DNA from 4 places in the Solibacillus sp. FSL W8-0474 genome. Region 3 is predicted to be linked to each of the others. Evidence: riboswitches for the same ligand, from Rfam matches in the RefSeq annotation. Region 3 holds a riboswitch; each other region holds the start of a gene.

Region 1 (5,690 bases), 860 kb from region 3:
AACGGGTCCTGCATACGGCATTTCTTCACCTTGCTGTGTCGCGGCGATTAATAAGCTGTCCGTTGCGGTACTAGTTGCCGTTGTGTTTGTTAAAGTGTCTTTAATTTGTTGGTCTGCCAAGGCTTTTGTTTTCGCTTCAGTTGCCGTAATCATAGCTTGGATAAATGCTTCATCCGTTAGTTTACCATTAATGAAGACCCATGTATTAATAGTCCCGATATGTGGCTCGTCCTCGCGTAAATAAGCTTTTGTGACATCAACACCATTTCCTACCCCTGCTGTTACCATAACACTAATTTCAACTTCATCTTTTGAAAAATGCTGAATGGCAGCACACTTCGTTTTCACAGCTGTTAACATAACGACCGTATTTGTTGGTGAAAAGTGATTATGTTGTAAAAATTGCTCTGTTTCTTCTTTTACATTGTATATATCATATTCCGGAGCAATCGCCCGGTTTAAAAATGTATCATACCAGCCTATTCCCGCATTATGTACTGCCGAAGAAATAACTTTTAATGGGGATGGAGAAATGTACTTAACATATTCATCTGTTATTTTGAAATTATTTTTATTTATAATCGACTGTTTTTGTTCTAATTCATTCGTTGGCATCATTGTTATTTGTGGCTTTGGCAGTTCAGGATGTGGATAAGTTACCACACGCGCCTGGTAGACATCAGCAATTTGATCTTGCATGATGACTTCATGTGGCTCCCCAAAAGCACGTATTTCCCCATTTTCAATTAAAAGCAGTTCATCACAATATAGTGACGCCAAATTAATATCATGAAAAATTGATACAACCGTTAATCCATTAAGTTCGACTTGCATTCGAATCATATCTAAAATTTGCTTCTGGTGGGCAATGTCCAAATGATTTGTCGGCTCATCCAAAAGAAGCAACTCCGAATCCTGAGCTAGTGCCTGTGCAATAAACACACGCTGTTGCTCACCGCCGGAAAGAAACTCCAGATGTCGATTTCTGTAATGCGAAACCCCGGTGCTTTCCATTGCACGGTTTACAAGGTTTTCATCTTCCTTTGACCATGTGGAAAAAAAGCCACTTTGATGTGGATATCTGCCCAATGAAACTGCGTCATATACACTGTTCGTAAATACACTCGCGTTTAATTGAGGAAGAACAGCCATCTTTTTTGCCAACTGTTTAATATCGTAGCTATTAATCGGGCGATCATCAATCAGGATTTCCCCCTGAGTAGGTTTTAAAACGCCACTGATCATTTTTAATAATGTCGATTTTCCACTACCGTTTGGACCAAGAATCCCGAGGATTTTACCTTTTTCCACGTGAAACGTCATATTTTTCACAATCTGTTTTCCGTCATAACCACCTGACAATTCGTTCACTTTTAACACTAGGCAACAACCTTTCTACGTTGCTTAAAGAAAATATAGGCAAATACCGGTGCACCAATAAACGAAGTAATTACGCCAATTGGGAGTTCTACAGGTGAGATGATGGTCCGTGATACTAAATCGCAAATGACGAGTAGACTTGCACCATTTAAAAAGGATAATGTCAGTAAATGTCGATGATCGGCTCCAACTAATAGACGAATCATGTGCGGGACAACTAATCCGACAAAACCAATCGTACCGGATGCAGCTACAGCCGACCCTGTTAAGATTGAGCCACCTGCTAAAATCATATATTTACTGCGCTTCACATTTACCCCTAAGTATTGAGCACGTTCCTCTCCGTATATCATTGCATTCAGCTCACGGCGATTGAACCATATCATACTCGTACCGATAATCATGAATGGCAAAATCATATTTACATATGACCAGCCGCGCATCGATACACTGCCAAGCAGCCAACCAATAATCGCTCTAAGCTCTTCCCCCGTTAAAGCAACCATTAATGAGATACATGAACCTAAAAACGAGCTGAATATAATTCCTGTTAAGATTAACGTTTCCATTTTCATAGAACGATCCACAAGTCGAGCAAAAGATAATACAATGACCATTGTACATGCGGCACCTGCCATGCTGAATACAGGTAATGTAAATGCACCAAGAAACGGAATCGAGATGCCTAAGAAAATTGTCATAACGGCTCCGACTGATGCTCCTGATGAAATCCCTAGCGTATAAGGATCGGCCAATGGGTTTTTTAATAGCCCCTGGAAAGCCGCCCCTGCAATCGCCAGTGATGCACCAACGATTGCGGCTAAAATTACGCGTGGCATCCGAATTTTCCACAGTATACTGTACGCTATCGGATCTGTCATTTTATCCCATAATGTCGAAATGGGGATATTAACCGTTCCAAATGATACTCCGATCCACATGCTGCAAAGAAGCAATGCAATTGAAATAACATAAGCATATATATATTTTCTATTCTTTAAATACATCTGGATAAATTGCCTCACCTAGTGATTCAATACCTTCTACAATACGTGGACCTTGGCGACTCGTCGTATCCCCATCTACGACATGAACATTGCCATTTTTAATTGCATCCATTTCGGTATAGGCAGAGTTATTTACGATGCTATCATAGTCGTTTTCATACGTTACAATAACTTCGTCCGGATTACTTTCAACAAATTGCTCAGAGCTATACATCGGCCATCCAAGCTCTTGTACTGCATTTTCTACATTTAACACTTCTAGCATTTCATTGATAAATGTTTCTTGTCCTGCTGCATATAAGTCCGGCTCTGTGCCCACTACGATAAACACAGATTTTTCTTCTAAATCAGCCACTTTAACTTCAATATCTTGAATTCCTTTTTGAATGGATGCAATCATCTCTGTTGCCTCAGCGGTTTTCCCTGTTAATTGCCCAATTTGTTCAATAGTCGTATATGTTTCTTCAAATGTTGTAGTATTTTTCACTACAAATACAGGAATGCCAACTGATTCAAGTTGCGCAATCCCTTCTTCGTTAAAGCTATAAAGACCTGATTCATGGGCTACTACTAGATCTGGCTGCAATGCAATCAATTGTTCCAAGTTAAATTCCATCCCACCAACTTTTTCTTTTGTCTGAACTTCTTCCGGGTAATTATCATTGTCAGATACCCCAATAATTTGTTCATTTAAGCCTAAGCCAAATAATATTTCTGTATTGGATGGAATAAGGGAAATAATGCGTTCAGGAGCTTTTTCCACTGTCACTTCTTTGTTTAAAGCATCCGTTACCGTTATAGGGAACTGTGCTTGTTCCTCAACAGTTTCTATCGATTGTTGAGCTGTATCTTTTTCTACTGCTGTTTCTTCAACCCCACACCCTGCAAGGAGCATAATGGAGATAATTCCTGTTGAAGAAAGTCGTTGCCAAGTTTTCATATGTAATTAATTCCTCCTAAAATTGTTCTAACCTGTAATTTTAAACAAAAATAAAAAGCCTCCTACAAACTAGGAAGCTTTATGAAAGCAAATAAATTCAAATAAAAAATTCATTTACCACATCCTATCCGCGTAGGCATTAATCGGGCATTATAAAGGCAGGTCTCCTGGCTTATGCATTAACGTTTATGAGCTGCCTTCCCGAAAATTTCAGTGGCATATAGCTCAAAACTAGCAATTACAGTGGCGGGACCGCATCGGATTTGAACCGATTTCCCTTTTACTTCTTACTTTAATTAGATATAGTAAGAACCTTTATAGTAATATTTAATTAATAATATTATTATAGCGGATATTTCATTAATTGTATGCAAAATTACCAAAGTTTCAGATAATTTGTTTATAATTCAGTTTCTGCGTATTAAATAACAGTTCATTCTTTTGTTTTTAAATTCTTTTCAATTGCTGTCTCTGCTAAACGCTTAATTGTAATGTCATCCATTGGTGGATTGTGTAAGCCTGCACGTACATCACGGTAATAGCGTTGAAGTGGGTTGGAACGTTGAAGGCTCTTTGCGCCAACTAAACGCATCGCTTTATCAACGACTTCAATCGCTGTATTTGTCACAACATGTTTAGCAATATTGATTTCGTTAACTAAGGTCGCCTTCTTCGTCGGGTCATTATACAGTCTTGCTACTCCATAAATAGTAAAACGAGCTTTTGTTAATGCTAAATCCATTTCTCCGATGAGCGTTTGAACATTCGGCAATTGTGCAATGGTCCCTTGAATACTATTTGGTGAATGGCTATTCGCAAAATCAACCGCATAATCACGTGCTGCCTGTGCAATCCCTAAATAAGTCGCCGGGATAAGCAGTAACCAGCCGTTCAACTTAAAGCCTGTTGTATAGTTTGGGATTTCCACTAAGTTCGTCTGATCAATGCGTACATTGACGAGCACTAAATCATCGCTTCCCGTACCGCGCATTGATGCCACATCCCACGTGTTTTCGACCGATACTCCTTCAGCTGTTTTCGGAACAAGGAAAAACCCTAACTGATCCTCATCTTCAATCCATGCAGATACTAAAAAATAATCGAGATCCGGTGCACCGCTCGTATAGTTTTTACGCCCGTTAATTATATAATGTTCGCCATCACGTTTTGCGGAAGTCGCCGGACGCCCACCACGCACTGGACTTCCCATCGCAAACTCACTTACTGCACGATTTACTGTCGCACCATTTGCAATTTCTCCACCAAACCAATCAAGCTTTTGAGGATTCCAGTAACGGTTTTCAAAAATCTCGCCTACATTTTGAATTGTCCACGAAACTGCCAACCCCGTACTTCCGCAATAGCTTGCCAATGTTTCATGTAGTAAAAGCGCATCATATACGGTGAAGCCATCTCCTCCGTATTCCTTTGGCAACGTTATTTTTGTATAGCCAATTTTGCGTAGCTTTTGGAAATTTTCAAATGGAAATGTCGCTTGCTCATCTGTTTGTTGAGCCAATTGTTTTATACTCTCTGAAATTGTTTCGAGCTTTTCCAACCATTGTCGCTGCTCGTCCGTTTCAATAAATAATTCCTTGCTCATGAAAAGCACCACCCTCGTCTGTTGTCTTACGTAGTTATTTCTTCAAATTAATAGTACGTTTCAGAAATTTACAAGTCAATAGATATCCCTAGTTTCTTTGTAGGGATTCATTCACTTAATAAATAAGGGGGTAATTTCCAATTTAAAGTGGAACGGTGGCGGGAGAAAATATTCACGCTAATGTAGAACGTTACGATCCAAAAGGAGAACCTTTACAACAAAAGGTAGAAAGGCTCAGTTAAAAAGTAGAAACATCGCATTTCGAAAAAAAACACCCTATTTTCCGTTAATAGAAAATAGAGTGTCGTGAAATTTTGGATTACATTTTCTCAGGTGCACTTACGCCGATTAATTTCAACGCATTTGCCAATGTTGTTTTTACTGCTGTAATTAACGCTAAACGAGCTTGAGTTAGCTCTTTATTGTCTTGATTTAATACTTTTTCTGCATTGTAGAAGCTGTGGAATGCTGCTGCTAAGTCTTGGATATAGTTTGCGATACGGTGCGGTGTGCGGTGTTTCGCTGCATCTGCCACGATTTGTGGGAATGCGCCAACCTTTTTCAGAACATCTTCTTCTTTTTCTGCTACTAGTAAGTTCAGGTTTTCCAATGATGCCTCAAAACCTTGCTCGCTTGCTGCACGTAAAATTGATGAAATACGTGCATGCGCATACTGTGCATAATATACTGGGTTTTCATTTGATTGTGATACTGCTAAGTCTAGATCGAAGTCCATATGTGAATCCCCTGCAGTTTTTAC
Region 2 (5,690 bases), 260 kb from region 3:
ATCTATGCTTACTATATTTACTCATTCGTAGATTCTGGTACACCTTTTCTCATGAGTTGCTCATATTTTTTTGTTTTGTACTTTTTTAAAATAAAGGAACCAATTACTCCGATATATAACGAGAATAAAAACACAATTTTATAATCTTGAACTTGCTGGCGATAAATATCAAATGCAGCTAAAATTAATGGGATAATTCCAAATAGTGACATGACAAAGAATATATTATCGAGTGTTTTCAAATGTTTCATCTCATTACCTCCCATGTTGTAATTGACGTACTTTTTTATGAAATTTGTATAAACCATAGCTATACCATATAACTACTGGTATCCCCATAATAATAAGAGCATTTAACCAATCGTAATCAAAATAAAATGTTGCAATATATGCGCCAATTACTGCAGCAGTAAATCCAATTACATAAAAAGACATTATATTACGACGTCTTCGTTCACGGTCAATGAGTGATAATTGATCTGAATAAATATCCTTTCCCTCATTTGAGATGAAAATATGTTTCATATAATAATGATTTTTTGCAATTAGCTCCCAGCCAGCTTCATGGAAAAGCTCCTTATAATCATCAAACTCTTCTTTATCTTTTAAACTTCTGAAATCAATTTTGTATCGCATTTTTACAGCATCTAAATCAACTTGAAATACATAATAGTTTTCACCGATTTCTTTTTTATCGTAATCTACAAGGCGCCAACCGCTTTGGGCGAGCTCGTTTAACCATTGTTCTTCAGCTTCAAATGAATTAAATCTTTTATTCAATGTTCGTGTAATTGCCATCTTATCCCTCACCACTTAATTTGTATGTAAATGATAATAGCTTTTCATAACGTCGTTGTTCATCGCTTAGCGCTTCTTTTCCTGCATCTGTAATGGCATAAATCTTTTTCTTTCGGTTGTCTAAATCCACACCAACGACTTCAATTAACTTTTGTTTTTCAATATTTTTTAACACACCATAAAGCGTTCCAGGTGCAATTTCATACTGCCCTTCGCTTACCTCTGAAATTGTTTTAATAATGCCATAGCCGTGCGTCGGTTCTTTTATTAATGCTAATAAAATTAAATACGTTGGTTCTGATAAAGGAATCATAGGCCCTCCATATATTGACTGTCGATATATCGATACACAAATTTTAAAATGTATATATATCGAGTGTCAAGATACAAAGTAGTATTTACTGGGAATTTTACTAATAATAGGGTTATTGCTATGAGTTAGATGTGGGGAGAGAGATGCGGAATGAGATAAATAGCGGAATGAATTTCCGTTATTTATAAAATTATATAAAAACTAGTCAAAATAAGGGAAGGAAGTTCCGATATTGACCTAAAAAACATAAAATTTCAGGGTTTTATTTGAAATAACGGTAAAACATTCCTTTATTTCAACCTAAAATGAGCTACATCCTTTGAATAACGGTAAAATCTTCCGTTATTTTAGGGTCCAAAAGTGATAAAAAATGTAGTACGTCAATTTAGCGCTGTCTTGCCGTAGCTCACCAATCATTAAAGTGAAATTTCACTAGAAAATCTCCCCCATATTATGATGATTCACTTCACGATCACCTTTTTACTTGGATTAGATGTTATTTGCTATCTTTCTCTCTAAAAAGTGCCATTAGCTGTTAAACGTTTATTTCTTTCCTTTACTTTTACTTTGGAACGGCTTATACTCAATTCACAACCATATATTGTGTTTTTTTATCACGGTACTACTAAATGTAGTTTAAAAGGGAAGTTTGGTGCAAATCCAACGCTGTCCCCGCAACTGTAAATGCTGACTGAAGACTAAAATTGCCACTGTGCCACGTGCATGGGAAGGTACGTCTGATGGATGACGCAAAGCCAGGAGACCTGCCGTGTTAAAACTACGTACATTTCTTCGGGGAATAGAAATGGAGGCGCAATTTTTCCATTTACGTTTCCATTTCAGGCTATCCTTTTTTCCCGGGATAGCCTTTTTTATATTTTCTTTAAAATGTACAGCACAATAAATATCAATATAGCGAGGGATTCTATTAATGAAACTTTATACGAAAACAATCTGTCCAAAATGCCTATGGGTAAAATCCGAACTTGATGCTGCGAACTTACAAGTCGAGGTTATTAATATTGACCAGGACGCAACGGCAAAGCAAAAAGTACTCGATGCAGGCTTTCTATCTGTCCCTTTATTCGAAATCAACGGAGAATTTATTGCAGAGCCAACTTCCATTATTAACCGAATTTCTGAAATAACTGCATGATCATTTATGCTTCACGAACTGGCAATGTACGATACATCGTGAAAAAACTCGACTTACCTGCGAAGGATATAGCCGATGTGGATAAAATCGATGCGCCGTATCTGCTATTTACATATACGGATGGATTAGGCTCTGTCCCCCCTATCGTCGATCAGTTCATGACTGCGAACTACAATCAATGCAAAGGAATTATCGTAAGCGGGAACCGTAATTTCGGTCATGCTTTTTTCGGCCGGGCAGGTGATTCATTAGCTGCAAGGTACGGCATTCCGTTAATCGAAAAACTAGAATTACGTGGGACCACATCCAATTACGAAACCATTAAAAATTACTATTATTCCATTTGGAAAGAGGTTTAATGATGAAACAATATTTAAAATTAAACAATGACATATTAAATCGTTACCGCGCTACCGGTGAACTGGATTTAGCAAAAGATAAAGAAGCAACACGCCGCTATTTCCTTGAAGACGTGAATGTCCGCTTACGCTACTTTATCGATATTGAGGAAAAAGTACGCTACTTAGTTGATGAAGGCTATTATGAAAAGGAATTTCTTGAAATGTACTCAATGGATTTTATTAAACGGATGTACAAAAAAGCATATTCGTACAAATTCCGCTTCCCCTCATTTATGAGTGCTTCGAAGTTTTACGATAGCTATGCGATGAAAAGCCGAGACGGGAAAGAAATTCTTGAAAAATATGAAGACCGAATCGTTATTATTGCGCTTTATTTAGCACAGGGTGATGAAGCATTGGCGGAAAAGGCCATTGAAGCAGTCATGACTGCCTATCAGCCGGCAACACCAACTGCTCTTAACAGCGGGAAAAAGGCGCGTGGTGAGCTTGTCTCATGCTTTAAGCTGACGATGGACGACACGATGAATTCGATTGCGGAGAACATCGGTTATTGCCTGGAGCTTTCCCGCTTGGGTGGTGGTGTCGGGGTAAACTTGACTGATCTGCGTCCGTTAGGTGATCCAATTAAAGGGATATTAAACCGTGCGAGCGGGGTTATGCCTGTTGCGAAATTGCTGGAAAACTCGTTTAGTTATTCAAATCAACTTGGACAACGAAATGGTTCCGGAGTCGTCTACTTAAATGTTTTCCACGGAGATATTGAGGCGTTCATCTCTTCAAAAAAACCAAATGCAGACGACAAAATCCGTCTTGCCACACTTTCAACAGGGATTATTCTCCCGGATATTTTCTTTGAACTGATGCGTCGGGATAAAGATATCGTCTTGTTCAGTTCTTATGACATTTATAAAGAATACGGAAAACGCATGTCGGAAATTTCGATTACGGAAATGTACTACGAGCTATTAGATAATCCGAACATCCGTAAACTGAAACGATTAAATGCACGTAAATTATATACGGAAATCAAAAAAGCGCAATTTGAATCGGGTTATCCGTTCGAGATATTTGATGATAATGTTAATAACGCTCATCCGTTAAAGGAAATCGGGCGGGTGAAGATGTCTAATCTTTGTACCGAAATTCTTCAGTACCAGCAAACAAGTGTCATTACTGACCAAAACCAGGTGAATGAATATGGCCTCGATGTCTCTTGTAACTTAGGCTCGATCGACATTCACGAAGCAACGAAAGTTCAGGACTTCGGACAGCTTGTCGATACAGCAATGCGTCTTTTGACGAATGTTTCAACTATGACGGATATCATCAACGTTCCTTCTGTATCTAAAGCGAACAAAGTAATGCACTCTGTCGGATTAGGTGTTATGAACTTGCATGGACACCTCGTACAAAGCGGAATCCGTTATGGTTCCAAAGAGTCCATCGAATTTATCGATGCGTTTATGGAAGCATTGAACTATTATTCGTTAAAAGCATCGATGGAAATTGCCAAGGAAAAGAACGAAACATTTTACCGATTTGAAGAAAGTGATTATGCGAGCGGTGTTTACTTTGAAAGCTATCTAAACAAAGAAGAAAAAGAACTTACACCTGAAGTGATTAAAGCACTTGGGGCTACACCGATTATTACTCAAAATATGTGGCAGCAGTTAAAGTCTGACGTATTGGAGCATGGTTTATTCCACTCATACAGATTGGCGATCGCTCCGACAGGCAGTATCTCCTACATTCGCAGCTGTACGGCTTCCATCTCCCCTGTTACGGAACGTGTGGAAGTACGTGACTATGCAGACAGCCGTACAATTTATCCGATGCCATTTTTAACAAATGACAATGAGGAACTTTATACCGAAGCCTATGATGTAAATCCGTATGAACTGATCGACCTTTACGCAGCCGCGCAAAAGCATGTTGATCAAGGAATTTCCATGACGCTTTACGTAACGGATCAGTGGAACACAGAACAATTAGCAAAAGCCTACATTTATGCGTGGACGCGTGGCATTAAAACCGTTTATTACGTACGCCAACGTTTACTTACAATTGAGGAGTGTGTCGCATGTCAAATTTAACGTATAAAGCGGTCAACTGGAATACCCCAACGAGTGAACTCGCTCGTATTTTCTGGGATCAGCAATGGAAGCAAATCTGGTTTCCGGAGGAGATCGCGGTCAGTAAAGACGTGAAACAATGGAAGGAATTCGAGCACCAGGATACGTACAAAAAAGTGTTCGGCGGACTGACATTGCTTGATACGGTACAAACGAACATCGGGATGAATGAAATCGCTAAGTATACACCTGATTTTCAGGAAAAAGCGGTATTAACAGTTTTCGGATCGTTTGAAGCGATTCACGCGAAGTCTTATTCGTATATTTTCACAACACTGTGCACAAATACGGAAATTGACGAAGTGTTCGAATGGGTGCAAAAAAATGAGTTTCTTCAATATAAAGCAAATCGCATTGGCGAAGTATACACCGCTATAAAAGAAGATGACCCGGAAAGCTTATGGAAAGCGATGTACGCTTCAGTTATGCTGGAAAGCTTTTTATTCTATTCCGGCTTCTTCTACCCGCTTTATTTAGGAGGACAAGGTGTACTGCGAAATAGTGCGGAAGTGATTAGTTTAATCTTGCGCGACGAATCAATCCACGGAGTAGCACTCGGCTTTTTCGCCCAGAACATTTTCAAAACGTTCACAGCGGAAAAACAGCAGGAACTTACTTTGTGGGGTTATGAGTATTTACTCGATTTATATCAAAATGAAATGAAGTATACCGATGATTTATATGCAGAAACTGGACTTTCTCCGGAAGTGAAAAAATACGTGCGATACAATGCGAATAAAGCACTCATGAACTTGGGGCTAGATACGATGTTCCCTGACGAGGAAGTAAACCCGATTGTCATGAACGGGATTTCCAATACAGGATCAACGTATGATTTCTTCAGTCAAAAAGGATCGACTTATGCGGTTGCTAAAGTGGCCCCTATTACGGATGATACGTTTAAATTCTAGTCTTAAAAGAGATGTCCA
Region 3 (5,690 bases):
AAATATTGGAAGGCTCTATTGAAGATATCCCTTTACCAAATGATCATTTTAATTTTATTATTTCTGAATCTGTCCTTTCATTTGTTAATAAACAAAAAGCAGTAAGTGAGATTTACCGCATATTGAAAAGTGGTGGACGGTTCATTGCTGTAGAACCAACGTTGAACGAACGACTTGACGATGCCCAAGAACAAGAAATCATGCAGTTTTATGGTCTTGATTCCCTACTTATGGAAACGGACTGGGCGGATTTATTAAAACAGACTGGCTTTGAAAATATTCAAATAAAGCATCATACTACAATTGAATCCGAACCCGATTTTCATTACTCCAATGAAATTGACCCCGCGCTTTACGACGTCATGAGAAAACATTTGGACATTATCACCAAATATCAGGAAACTTTTAGTTATCGAGTCTATACTTGTTCAAAATAAATATCCTGTTATAATCACGCTAATAAAAAAAAGACCGTACCATTTCATAAGAGGTACGGTCTTACTTATATTTATCTGGAAATTATAAAAGTGTTTCAGAGTGAATAATGTACTAAATGTTTCGAAACTATAGCCTCACGTTTTATTCGATATACTCTAAATAATCGCCTAAGTAAATCTTCTCTTCAACAACATCACCCGCTAAATTTTCATATATAACATATAAATAAGCTTCATCAAGCGCTGCTCTCAAATCGGCTTCACTTATGTTTTTTGCATTAAATATGACTCGGAATTCATCATGGATAAAATCTTCTAAATCATTATTTTGGGTAGAGCCACTTCCCGTTGCATAAACATTTTCCCCAAAATTCACATGGAAAAAATCTGCCCAATGCTGTGATAATTCGAAATGCACTTTTTCACCAGTCAACTTTTTTCCGTAATAAGTATATAACAAAACTTTATAATCCTTTTTAAATTCCTGTTCAGGTGTTATTCTTTCATTGTTCATTAATATATCGTTTTCTAATACTGGACTTACCTGTAGGATTAATTCATCATCTAGCACTGTTGTGGGAACTTTGTATTGAGAGCTTAGCGGTGTGACACTTTGTAAATTCGGTGCTAGTTGAGATAATAAAAATAACAGCATTGCCGAGACAACAATTACGGTAGGAATGAAGACAAATTTACGCATATTCTTTTTCTTTCGGTTTTGAATCTCCTGCGGATTGTGCATTTTTTGTGTAATAATACGCAATCCGTAATAATTTTTCGCTATAGTATTGCATCAAATGTTCCAACTGTAATTTACGCGACATGCTCATTCCTCCCTCAAACTGTTAACGAGGCTCGATTTAGAAAAGTTTTCACATTCCTGTTTATTTGGAAATAATACCATACAAAGCACAAAAAACAGCAGGACGGTTTCATCCTACTGCGATCACTATGGTTTTATACAATAAATGATTTCTTTCTTTAAAAATCCATACTAGCACGTACTTTTTCCGGAATCATCACAACTTTTGTATTTAAATCTACAGAACCAAAACTTTCATCAATGCATTCATCCCAATACTCAAGATGTCTTTTATCTATCCAGTGATCGGAATCATCCACATCCACACCACTTTCTCCACGAACCGAATACCAATATAAATATTCTTCGCCATTCAGTACTTCATGAAAAATAGTTTCCACATACATTTTTTCACCTTCCAGCGTTACAAGTACATCATCCATATGTTCATTCAAAAAGTTTAGCCATTCCTCCACATTAGAGGATTTACCGGGTCTTACCCGATAGCGAGTTAATTCCACATTCATGATTTAAAACCCCCTATTGTTTCAGCCAATATTCCGAACCGTCATTACTCCGTTCCATAAAACCATATTCGATTAAATGGCGACGAAGCGATACAAAATCTGCATTGACTGTTTTTAAGATTTCATTCACTTCCTTTTCATGATAATGCTTCCCCTCTTCAAAACGCTTTAAAATATGCTGTAATATGATAAGCTTTTTCTTTTTCTTACTTGGAATTGTTTCAATGCCACCGTCTAGTCCATTTTTGAAATATGTTGTTAGTACTTTCTCGCGTTCTTGTTCTTCAATACTATAGCGTTCGTCCACTTGTTTTGCCCCCTTATGAATTCATAGTGCTCCGGGTTTTTCATGAGCTGCATTAATGCAATAAAAATTTTCGCCTGCTTTTCCTTTTCACGTAATTTGAAACGATGCTGACGAACTGTTGATACACTTGTTAAACTGCTTTTTTCGACTATTTCCTGATCTGACTTGCCTTCAAAAAAGTACTGTAGCATTTCAATTTGTACATCCGATAAACCTGTTACCTTTTTATCAAGTGACAGCAATGCCTGAAACGACGATTTATGTATTTGTCTGATATGCAGCTTCATCATACCTTCTGCTGTAAAAAACCGTCCCTCATGTGGAAAGACTTCATGAAGCCCAAAGCTTGCCCCGCAAAATAAGCATTCGTAATGGTCTTCTTGAATTTCATAACCATTCACTAATGTATTTACCGAAATATTTTGAATTTCCAAAACAATCACCTCTATAAACATTTATAATATATGTCCGTTATTTTGTAAACAAATTTATTTTTCGTTTATCAGTAAAAATTCCTTCAATCTATATCCTATCCATCCTATATATAACTTTAAAAGTTGTTAAAAAGCTGTCTTACGTCTTTCTTTTTACCTTTTTTACTGAAAATTCTATATTTTTAGCGATCGAGGTATACAATTATGGTTCCTTTTATGCTATAGTTTGTACAATTACATAACGTGTAAGAAAAGGTACGCACATTGTTGTGCGTTTAAAAGGGAAGTTGGTGCAAATCCAACACTGTCCCGCAACTGTATTACGGAGCAACTCTTAAAAAGCCACTGTTATTTAACGGGAAGGTAAGAGGCGCGTTGATGTTAAGTCAGGAGACCTGCCTTTTTCTAGTACACACCCGATACCTACGTGGAAATAGGTGGTGTTCTGTGCGAATAAAGCGTCAATTATAGACGTTTATTTTACTATGCATAGATAAGTCCTAAGCTGTTTCCAAGTCACATTGGAAACAGCTTTTTTATTTGGGTTATGTAAATACATGAGGAGGCTTATCAAATGAATATTGTTAGTAATGTTATCGGTTACCCTTATATTGGAGCTACCCGAGAATGGAAACAAACTTTAGAGAAATTTTGGAAAAAAGAGCTTGATGAGGATGTATTTGAAGAACAGCTAAAAGCCATCCGCCTGAATCGCTTGAAACGCCAACAGGATTTAGGACTACAGTTAATTACTATCGGGGATTTCACAAAATACGATCGGGTACTGGATTTAGCAGTGATGTTTAACATCATTCCTAAACGCTATGATGTGCTACCAAATGCTTCTTCGTTAACTACATACTATGCAATGGCACGTGGTACTGACGAAGTAATAGCAAGTGAAATGACGAAATGGTTTAATACAAACTACCATTACATTGTTCCGGAATATGAAAATCAGGAATTATCCTTAACAAATAACTACATCTTACAACAGTTTGAAGAAGCTAAAAATGAGCTAGGCATTATAGGTAAGCCAACAATTATCGGTCCTTATACTTTCGTTGACTTAGCAAAAGGGTATGACGATAAAACACGTGCCGCCTTCTTTTTAAAGTTAATTCCGCTATATGCACAGGTAATCCAGCAGCTTGTAGATGCAGGTGCTGATTGGATTCAAATTGAAGAACCTTCTTTCACTAAAAACCTCGAGGAAGATGAGATTTTATTAATCGAAGAAGTTTATAAACAATTAACTGAAGACGTACCACACGCAAAAATACTAGTACAAACTTATTTTGAGGCACTAACTTCATTTGAGCGCTTAAGTAATCTACCTGTTGCAGGTATTGGCTTAGATTTCGTACATGGTAAAACAGAAAATATGAAATCGCTTCTGCAACATGGTTTTCCTAAAAATAAAACATTAAGCATCGGCATAATTAATGGTCGGGATATTTGGTCAGCTAATTTAGCTGAAGCTGTTTCTACAATAAGTACCGTCAAGCAATTAAGTGGTGTAGAAGATTTATGGGTTAGCTCTTCCTGCAGTCTACAGCATGTTCCTGTTACAAAAAACTCAGAACAAAATCTTCCGTCTGAATTATATGATGCCCTTGCTTTTGCTGACGAAAAAATCCGCGAAATTGCGCATTTAACAAATTATATTCAGCATGGAACGTGGGTTAAAGAAGGTATCGTCGCAAATAGTATTAAAGCGATTGAATCTTTAGCGACACATCCCATACGAAAAAATGAGCAAGTTAACAATTTAGTTAAAGGAATTAAGGATACAGATTTCACACGTACTGTTCCATTTAAAGAGCGCCAAGTACTGCAAAAGAAATCATTAAACTTACCTGACTACCCTACTACAACAATCGGCAGCTTTCCTCAGTCTCAGCTAGTAAAGAAAACACGGGCGGCATGGCGGAAGAAGGAAATAACTAACGCTCAATACGCAGCCTTTGTAAAGGAAGAAACTGCACGCTGGATTCAAATTCAAGAAGAAATCGGATTGGATGTACTAGTACATGGTGAATTTGAACGGACAGATATGGTGGAATACTTTGGAGAACATTTAACTGGATTTGCCTTCACGAAAAATGCTTGGGTTGTTTCATACGGTTCACGTTGTGTTAAACCACCAATCATATACGGCGATGTTGAATGGACACATCCAATGACTGTTAAAGAGGTCGTTGAGGCACAGAAGCTTACATCAAAATATGTAAAAGGCATGCTCACTGGACCTATAACTATTTTAAACTGGTCATTTGTTCGTGATGATATTCCAAGAAAAGAAGTCGCCTACCAGCTTGGTTTGGCAATTCAGCAGGAAGTTAAGGCACTAGAAGATGCAGGAATTAAAATTATCCAAATTGATGAACCGGCACTTCGGGAAGGACTACCTTTACGCAAGGAAAATTGGGATGAATATTTACAATGGGCGGTAGATTCGTTTAAGCTGGCAACATCAAAAGTGGCGGTAGATACACAGATTCATACCCATATGTGCTATTGCGAATTCAATGATTTTATAGCTCCTATCCGCGCTCTGGATGCAGATGTTATTTCATTGGAAACTTCCAGAAGCCATGGAGAGCTAATTGATTCTTTAAAAGTACATCCATATGAACTTGGCATCGGTTTAGGCGTTTATGATATTCATAGTCCCCGTGTTCCAAGCATCTCAGAGATTAGTTCTATATTAGAAGAAAGTCTCGCTGTTATCCCAAAAGATCAATTTTGGATTAACCCTGACTGTGGCTTAAAAACACGCCATGAGTCCGAGACGATTGCTTCATTAATAAATATGGTAGAAGCCGCTAAGCTACTACGCACTCAAGTATTATCTGTCTGATTTCACAAAAATACAGTAAATCACTAAACGCTTAAGTATTAGTGGTTTACTGTTGTTAAAAGTAGGTCAGACGATAAGCTATGGGATCAATAAACGGAGAAATTCCGCTTATTTGGAAATTAATCTAAAAATCAGCCAAAATAAGAGGCGGAATTCCGCTTATTGCATTTCACAACAGGAAAACAAGTGGCTTTTTTTATATATAACCGGAAAACCTCCCTTTATTTACATCTAAAACTGAGGTCTTTCAAAATATAAGCGGAAAACTTCCTCTTATTTTCACTAACTTAAATTCAGGTAAATGAAAAATTTATATTTAG
Region 4 (5,690 bases), 160 kb from region 3:
TTTGAAAGTAATGGAAAAATAAACAATTAGATATAAAAAGAAATCAGTCGTATTACGGCTGATTTTTGCTTTAAAAAATAAAATAATCAACGCCGCCTTGCAATAGCAAAAGCGGCAATAGAAAATTGATTATAAATTCCTCTAAATTACAAACCGACTAATTTCATTAATTTTTTATAACGTTTATCCCCAAGCACTTTGTGGATTTTCTTTTGAACTTCTTTTGGAATCCCGGTAATTGCCCAGCTAATGTTTGCATGCTTCAAGACTTTCTGCAGCTTCTGTACTTCTTCGATCGTCAAATCAAGCCCTTGCTGTTTTGCAAAACCCTGCAGCTGGCTGTCATTCATTCCCTTAAGATTTTCAAACCATTGTAACATTTGAATAGTCATCATCCTTTCAAGTTTATTTCCTTTACATGAACCAAAAAGTCTATTATACTAACATGATGTAAATCGTAATGATTTTGAATTAGAAAGAAGCGAACGATATGAAAAAAATACTAATTGAATTGAAGGATGTTTCATTTCAATATGAATACACACAAGCATTGAAAAATATTTCTTTACGTGTTCATGAGGGCGACTTTTTGGCGCTAATGGGGCAAAATGGCTCTGGAAAATCGACACTTTTAAAATTAATTTTAGGTTTATTGAAGCCAATGTCTGGAGAAATTAAATTATTTGGCGAACAAGCCAATCACTTTAAGCACCGTGAGTGGATTGGTTATGTGTCGCAAAAGTCCAATGCCTTTAATTCCGGCTTCCCTGCAACCGTTGAAGAAGTTGTAAAAAGCGGTTTGGTACAAAAGGTTGGTTTATTTAAACGCTATCCAAAAGATGCTGACATTTTAGTAAAGGGTGCTTTAAAGGATGTCGGTATGGAAAAATATCTAAAGCGTAATATTGGGCAGCTTTCCGGGGGCCAACAGCAGCGCGTATTTATCGCACGTGCTTTAGTGTCAGACCCTAAGCTCCTTATTTTAGATGAACCTACAGTAGGAATTGATCGCGAAAATGTGCAGGCATTCTATGATATGCTTGCACACTTGAATAAGCATCACAATATGACGATGATTTTAGTTACGCATGATGTTGATACGGTTTCGGATCGTGTCAGTCATGTAGCATGCCTAAATCAATCGATCCATTTCCACGGATATAAAAATGATTTTGATACAATTTCGGAAGAACAGATCGCTAGCTGGAACGGTCACTCTGTTCGAAAGATTCATTAAGGAGTAGACCGCCGTTATGATAGAAGCAATTTTAAACTATGAATTTTTACAAAATGCCTTTTTCTCGGGATTGATTATTGGCGTGATTGCACCGCTTCTTGGGGTGTTCATCGTTGTTCGTCGATTGTCGTTAATAGCAGATGCTTTATCGCATGTAACACTTGCCGGTATTGCCGGAAGTCTTTACTTAAGTCAGTCATTTGCAGGACTGGCATTGCTAAACCCTATTTATCTAGGAATTGTAGCATCTGTAAGTGGCTCGATATTGATTGAGCGTTTACGTCGACTGTATAAACATTATGAAGAACTAGCGATTCCGATTATTATGTCAGGTGGTATCGGAATTAGCGCGATATTTATTTCGTTGGCAAGCGGCTTTAATACGGATTTGATGAGCTATTTATTCGGCTCTGTTTCCGCTGTTTCGCGCCAGGATTTGTATGTAGTGATGGCGATTGCGGTCGTTGTCGTATTATTTTTAGTTCTGTTTTTTAAAGAGCTCTTTGTCTTATCGTTTGACGAAGAATATGCTAAAGCGAGTGGATTACCTGCAAAGTGGATTCATCTGCTGTTTATGGTTGTCGTCGCATTAGTCATTGCCGCAAGTATGCGTATCGTAGGGATTCTACTTGTCTCAAGCTTAATGACTTTACCGGTAGCTGCTGCGATGCGGTTGGCCCGTGGATTTAAAGAAGCCATTATTTTGGCCATTGTATTTGGAGAGCTGGCTGTAATTATTGGATTGATTTCTGCATTTTACTTAAACTTAGCACCTGGTGGAACAATTGTTGTCACATCGATCATTATTTTATTGTTAGTTATATTTATCAAAAAAATTGTACTAAAAGTATCGATTAAATCGAAAGGGGAAGAAGTACTGTGAATGCAACGCGCGCGTGGGAAATATTAAAGGACAACGGCTATAAAAAGACCGATAAACGAGAATTGATTTTGGATATGTTTGCAGCTACTGATAAATATTTGACTGCCCGTGATTTGCTGTCAGTATTGAAAAAGGATTTCCCAGGGATGAGCTTCGATACGATCTATCGCAACTTAGCGACTTTTGTCGAGCTTGATATTTTGGAAGAAACAGAATTAAATGGCGAGCGCAATTTCCGCATGCATTGTGAGTCAGACCACCATCACCATCATTTTATTTGCCGTGATTGCGGTAAAGTAAAAGAGCTATCCGTCTGTCCAATGGAAATGCTTGGCGAAAAGTTGCCAGGGTATGCTGTAGAAGCGCATAAATTTGAGATTTACGGCAAATGTCCTGAGTGTTTATAAAATGTAGTTTGCATAAAATTTTTTATATGCTAAAGTGATAAAGACAAATTGAATAGATTTGCAGGAAAAAGATGCATGATGCATAAATGGGAATTCGGTGTAAATCCGAAGCTATATCCGTAACTGTAAGCGTTGATGAAAATAAGTGTAATACCACTGCTAATATAGCGGGAAGGTACTTGTGAGTAAAGTGAAACGCAGAGCCAGGAGACCAATCTTTTTCTTATCGTAACATCCCTCTTCGGAATTAAAGAGAATGTACGGCAATCACTGATCGTATGAGCGTTTTGCACCCTTTTATTGATTTTTGAAGCCATCCATTTTCTTATGGGTGGCTTTTTTTCGTTCACTCAATAATTGCGAGGAGGTACTACTTGAAGTGAGGAGAATTTTATGAAAAAGGATATTCGTTATTCCTGCTATCCGTTTATGCGGGAAAAATCAAGCTGTGTTGACTATGAGATTCGGACGGATTCTTTAACAACGCGAATTGGCGCAGTATTTCCAACATTAGTCGATGATGTATTAGGTCAGATTGTGCTTGAAGATTTAAAAAAGATTCAGCCGCTAGCCTATCATGCCAATGGTTCGGTCCGTGGTAAATTAGCCATTACAACTGAAGATTTACAATGGTTAAGTGATCGATACGATTTTTATGTAAGTGAAGTCGGAGAAACAATTCAGCAATTTGTCCTGCCACAAGGAATCGAAAGTGCAGCAAGACTGCATATTTGCCGCAGTGAGGCGAAAAAGTCTTACAGAGCATTACATAAAGTAAGCGAAGAAAGAGAAGTGGATGAAATTCTGTTTGATTTTCTCGGGCTGCTTGCCAATGTATTTTTTGTCATGGCGGTCTATATGAATCAACAGCATCATCAAGAAGAGATTCCATTTATCTCAAAATCTTATCCAACAAAAAAGAAAAAAGGAGTTACAACAAATGAAATTGAATAACAAATGGGTCTTTGCTTTAGCAGCAACTTTATTACTAGCAGCATGTGGATCAGATGAGGAAAAAACAGATAAGGACGTTAATAATGAGGAGCAAGCTACAACCAAAAATGATAGCGCTCCTTATACAGTTGTTGATGACCGTGGTGTCGAGGTAACATTTGATGAAGTCCCAGAAACGATTATTTCACTACAGCCAAGCAATACAGAAATTTTGTTTGAACTAGGGGTAGGTGAACAAATTATCGGTGCAACGGAGTTTGATACATATCCGGAAGCAGCACAAAAAATTGAACGCGTTTCAACGTCTACCGTCATTAATGCAGAACGAATTTTGGAATTGGATCCGGATGTAGTTGTTGCATATACAATTGGGGAGGAAGCACAAATTGCTCAACTGGAAGATGCGGGTATGAAAGTATTTGTTATTGCTTCTGCCACGACATTCGATGATGTTTATTCAGATATTATTCAGTTGTCAGAAGTAATGGGTATCGAAGAAAAAGGTGAAGAAGTTGTAGCCGATATTAAAGCGCAAATTAAGACAGTACAAGAAAAAACAGCAACAATCGATACGAAGAAAAAAGTGTATTATGAAGTGTCGCCAGCTCCGGATCTTTGGACAACTGGCAACGGTACTTTTCAGCAAGAAATAATGGATTATGCAAACATCGAAAATATCTATGCTGATCAGACAAGCTGGATTAGTGTGACAGAAGAGGATATTATTACTCGTAATCCTGAAATTATTATTTCACCTGCAACTTATATGGAAAATGCGGTCGAAGAAATTTTAGGACGTACAAGCTGGGATAAAATACAAGCAGTCAAGGAGCAGGCAGTTTACTTAGTGGACGGAGATATCATGTCACGTCCTGGACCGCGTATTGGTGAAGCCGTTGAAATTATGGCACAATCAGTATATCCGGAACTGTTTAAATAGTTATAGAATAGAAGGGGCTGGGACATAAGTAGAAATTTGTTTGTATAAGGGAAATGTCCTTATTAAGAAACTGATACTTTATGAATTGATTGAAGTGAAGGGGCGACTCCTGGGGGAACAGCACGACGCCTGAGACTACAGGCTCAGGCCGTGCCCCCGGAAAGCGTCCCCGGAACGGAAATCAATTTTGGCAGAAGCAGAAAAATATCCATTTTTCCTTTAAAAAAATGGATATTTTTCGTTTTGTCTCAGGCTCTTTTTGAACTGGAAAGGAGGCATACGATTGATTTTTATAACAGGTGGTGTACGCAGCGGGAAAAGTGCTTTTGCAGAGAAATATGCGAGGCAGTTAGGCGAAAATAAGTTACTTTACTATGTTGCTACGGGAGTATCATTTGATGATGAAATGAAAAAACGGATTGTCCGCCATCAACGGGACCGTCAAAACCAAAAAGCTAATTGGAACACGGTGGAAATGCAAGTACAGATTCCTTTAACAATTCAACAGCTTTCAAAAGATGCAGTCGTGCTTTTTGAATGTGTGACAACCTGGCTTTCAAATGTACTTTTCAACTATGAAGCGGAATGCAAAAATAGCGAATATATCAATAATTGTATTGAATCGCTGCAAAAGCAATTGCTAGCTTGGCATCAGCAAGGTGCTACAATAATAGTTGTATCAAATGAAGTGTTAGACGAATTGCCTTCTCGTTATAAAGAGGTAAATTTATATCGTAAATTTTTGGGAGAACTTCATCAGTGGATTGTCCAACATAGCGATGAAGCATATGAAGTACAATATCAGCTTGTACAGCAATGGAAATAAGGAGTGGGCAAGTTGAAAAACAGCGTTACAGGATTTTTATTAGCATGGCAGTTCTTCTCGGCAATCCCAATTAAGAAGCAGCTTGATATGAATGCAAAGTCGGTTACATGGATGTACGCTTTTTTACCGATTGTTGGTTTACTTATCGGCTCAATGATTAGTGGCGGCATTTTTGTCATCTCAAGTTATAGTGACATTTCGAGTCTGCTTTTGGCGATTTTAATCGTAATTATGTTCATTATTCTGACAGGCGGTCTGCATTTAGATGGCTGGATTGATATGAGCGACGCCTTTTTTTCCTATGGTGAAAAAGAAAAACGATTGGAAATTTTGGATGATCCGCGTACAGGTGCTTTTGGTGTCATCAGTGTTTTTTGCTTATTGCTGTTAAAAGTCGGTGTTATTTATGAAATGCTTCTAAAAGGTCATGAGAAGATTATTCC

What was found. Region 3 has a riboswitch for cobalamin ahead of metE (5-methyltetrahydropteroyltriglutamate--homocysteine S-methyltransferase). Riboswitches for the same ligand answer to the same signal wherever they lie in the genome.
Region 1: it holds a riboswitch for cobalamin, as region 3 does, so the genes downstream of both, NYE67_RS02840 (ABC transporter substrate-binding protein) here and metE (5-methyltetrahydropteroyltriglutamate--homocysteine S-methyltransferase) in region 3, are expected to answer to the same signal.
Region 2: it holds a riboswitch for cobalamin, as region 3 does, so the genes downstream of both, NYE67_RS08175 (glutaredoxin family protein) here and metE (5-methyltetrahydropteroyltriglutamate--homocysteine S-methyltransferase) in region 3, are expected to answer to the same signal.
Region 4: it holds a riboswitch for cobalamin, as region 3 does, so the genes downstream of both, NYE67_RS06035 (hypothetical protein) here and metE (5-methyltetrahydropteroyltriglutamate--homocysteine S-methyltransferase) in region 3, are expected to answer to the same signal.

Annotation. Positions count from the first base shown of each region.
Region 1 covers NZ_JBBOQJ010000001.1:547,501-553,190, reverse strand. The annotation lists gene NYE67_RS02850 (adenosylcobinamide amidohydrolase) at 1-1,380, opposite strand, end outside; gene NYE67_RS02845 (FecCD family ABC transporter permease) at 1,380-2,387, opposite strand; gene NYE67_RS02840 (ABC transporter substrate-binding protein) at 2,371-3,327, opposite strand; cobalamin riboswitch at 3,468-3,659, opposite strand; gene NYE67_RS02835 (acyl-CoA dehydrogenase family protein) at 3,761-4,930, opposite strand; gene argS (arginine--tRNA ligase) at 5,250-5,690, opposite strand, start outside.
Region 2 covers NZ_JBBOQJ010000001.1:1,663,749-1,669,438, reverse strand. The annotation lists gene NYE67_RS08190 (hypothetical protein) at 18-251, opposite strand; gene NYE67_RS08185 (DUF2812 domain-containing protein) at 256-798, opposite strand; gene NYE67_RS08180 (PadR family transcriptional regulator) at 800-1,111, opposite strand; cobalamin riboswitch at 1,712-1,897, shown strand; gene NYE67_RS08175 (glutaredoxin family protein) at 2,043-2,267, shown strand; gene nrdI (class Ib ribonucleoside-diphosphate reductase assembly flavoprotein NrdI) at 2,264-2,626, shown strand; gene nrdE (class 1b ribonucleoside-diphosphate reductase subunit alpha) at 2,629-4,722, shown strand; gene nrdF (class 1b ribonucleoside-diphosphate reductase subunit beta) at 4,710-5,672, shown strand.
Region 3 covers NZ_JBBOQJ010000001.1:1,403,975-1,409,664, reverse strand. The annotation lists gene NYE67_RS06900 (class I SAM-dependent methyltransferase) at 1-437, shown strand, start outside; gene NYE67_RS06895 (hypothetical protein) at 580-1,137, opposite strand; gene NYE67_RS06890 (hypothetical protein) at 1,130-1,261, opposite strand; gene NYE67_RS06885 (DUF6176 family protein) at 1,419-1,766, opposite strand; gene NYE67_RS06880 (DUF2087 domain-containing protein) at 1,780-2,073, opposite strand; gene NYE67_RS06875 (helix-turn-helix transcriptional regulator) at 2,025-2,507, opposite strand; cobalamin riboswitch at 2,744-2,924, shown strand; gene metE (5-methyltetrahydropteroyltriglutamate--homocysteine S-methyltransferase) at 3,082-5,370, shown strand.
Region 4 covers NZ_JBBOQJ010000001.1:1,242,763-1,248,452, forward strand. The annotation lists gene NYE67_RS06010 (leucine-rich repeat protein) at 1-22, shown strand, start outside; gene NYE67_RS06015 (isopropylmalate synthase) at 147-380, opposite strand; gene NYE67_RS06020 (metal ABC transporter ATP-binding protein) at 491-1,237, shown strand; gene NYE67_RS06025 (metal ABC transporter permease) at 1,254-2,120, shown strand; gene NYE67_RS06030 (Fur family transcriptional regulator) at 2,117-2,527, shown strand; cobalamin riboswitch at 2,580-2,761, shown strand; gene NYE67_RS06035 (hypothetical protein) at 2,921-3,481, shown strand; gene NYE67_RS06040 (ABC transporter substrate-binding protein) at 3,468-4,421, shown strand; gene NYE67_RS06045 (bifunctional adenosylcobinamide kinase/adenosylcobinamide-phosphate guanylyltransferase) at 4,705-5,247, shown strand; gene cobS (adenosylcobinamide-GDP ribazoletransferase) at 5,251-5,690, shown strand, end outside.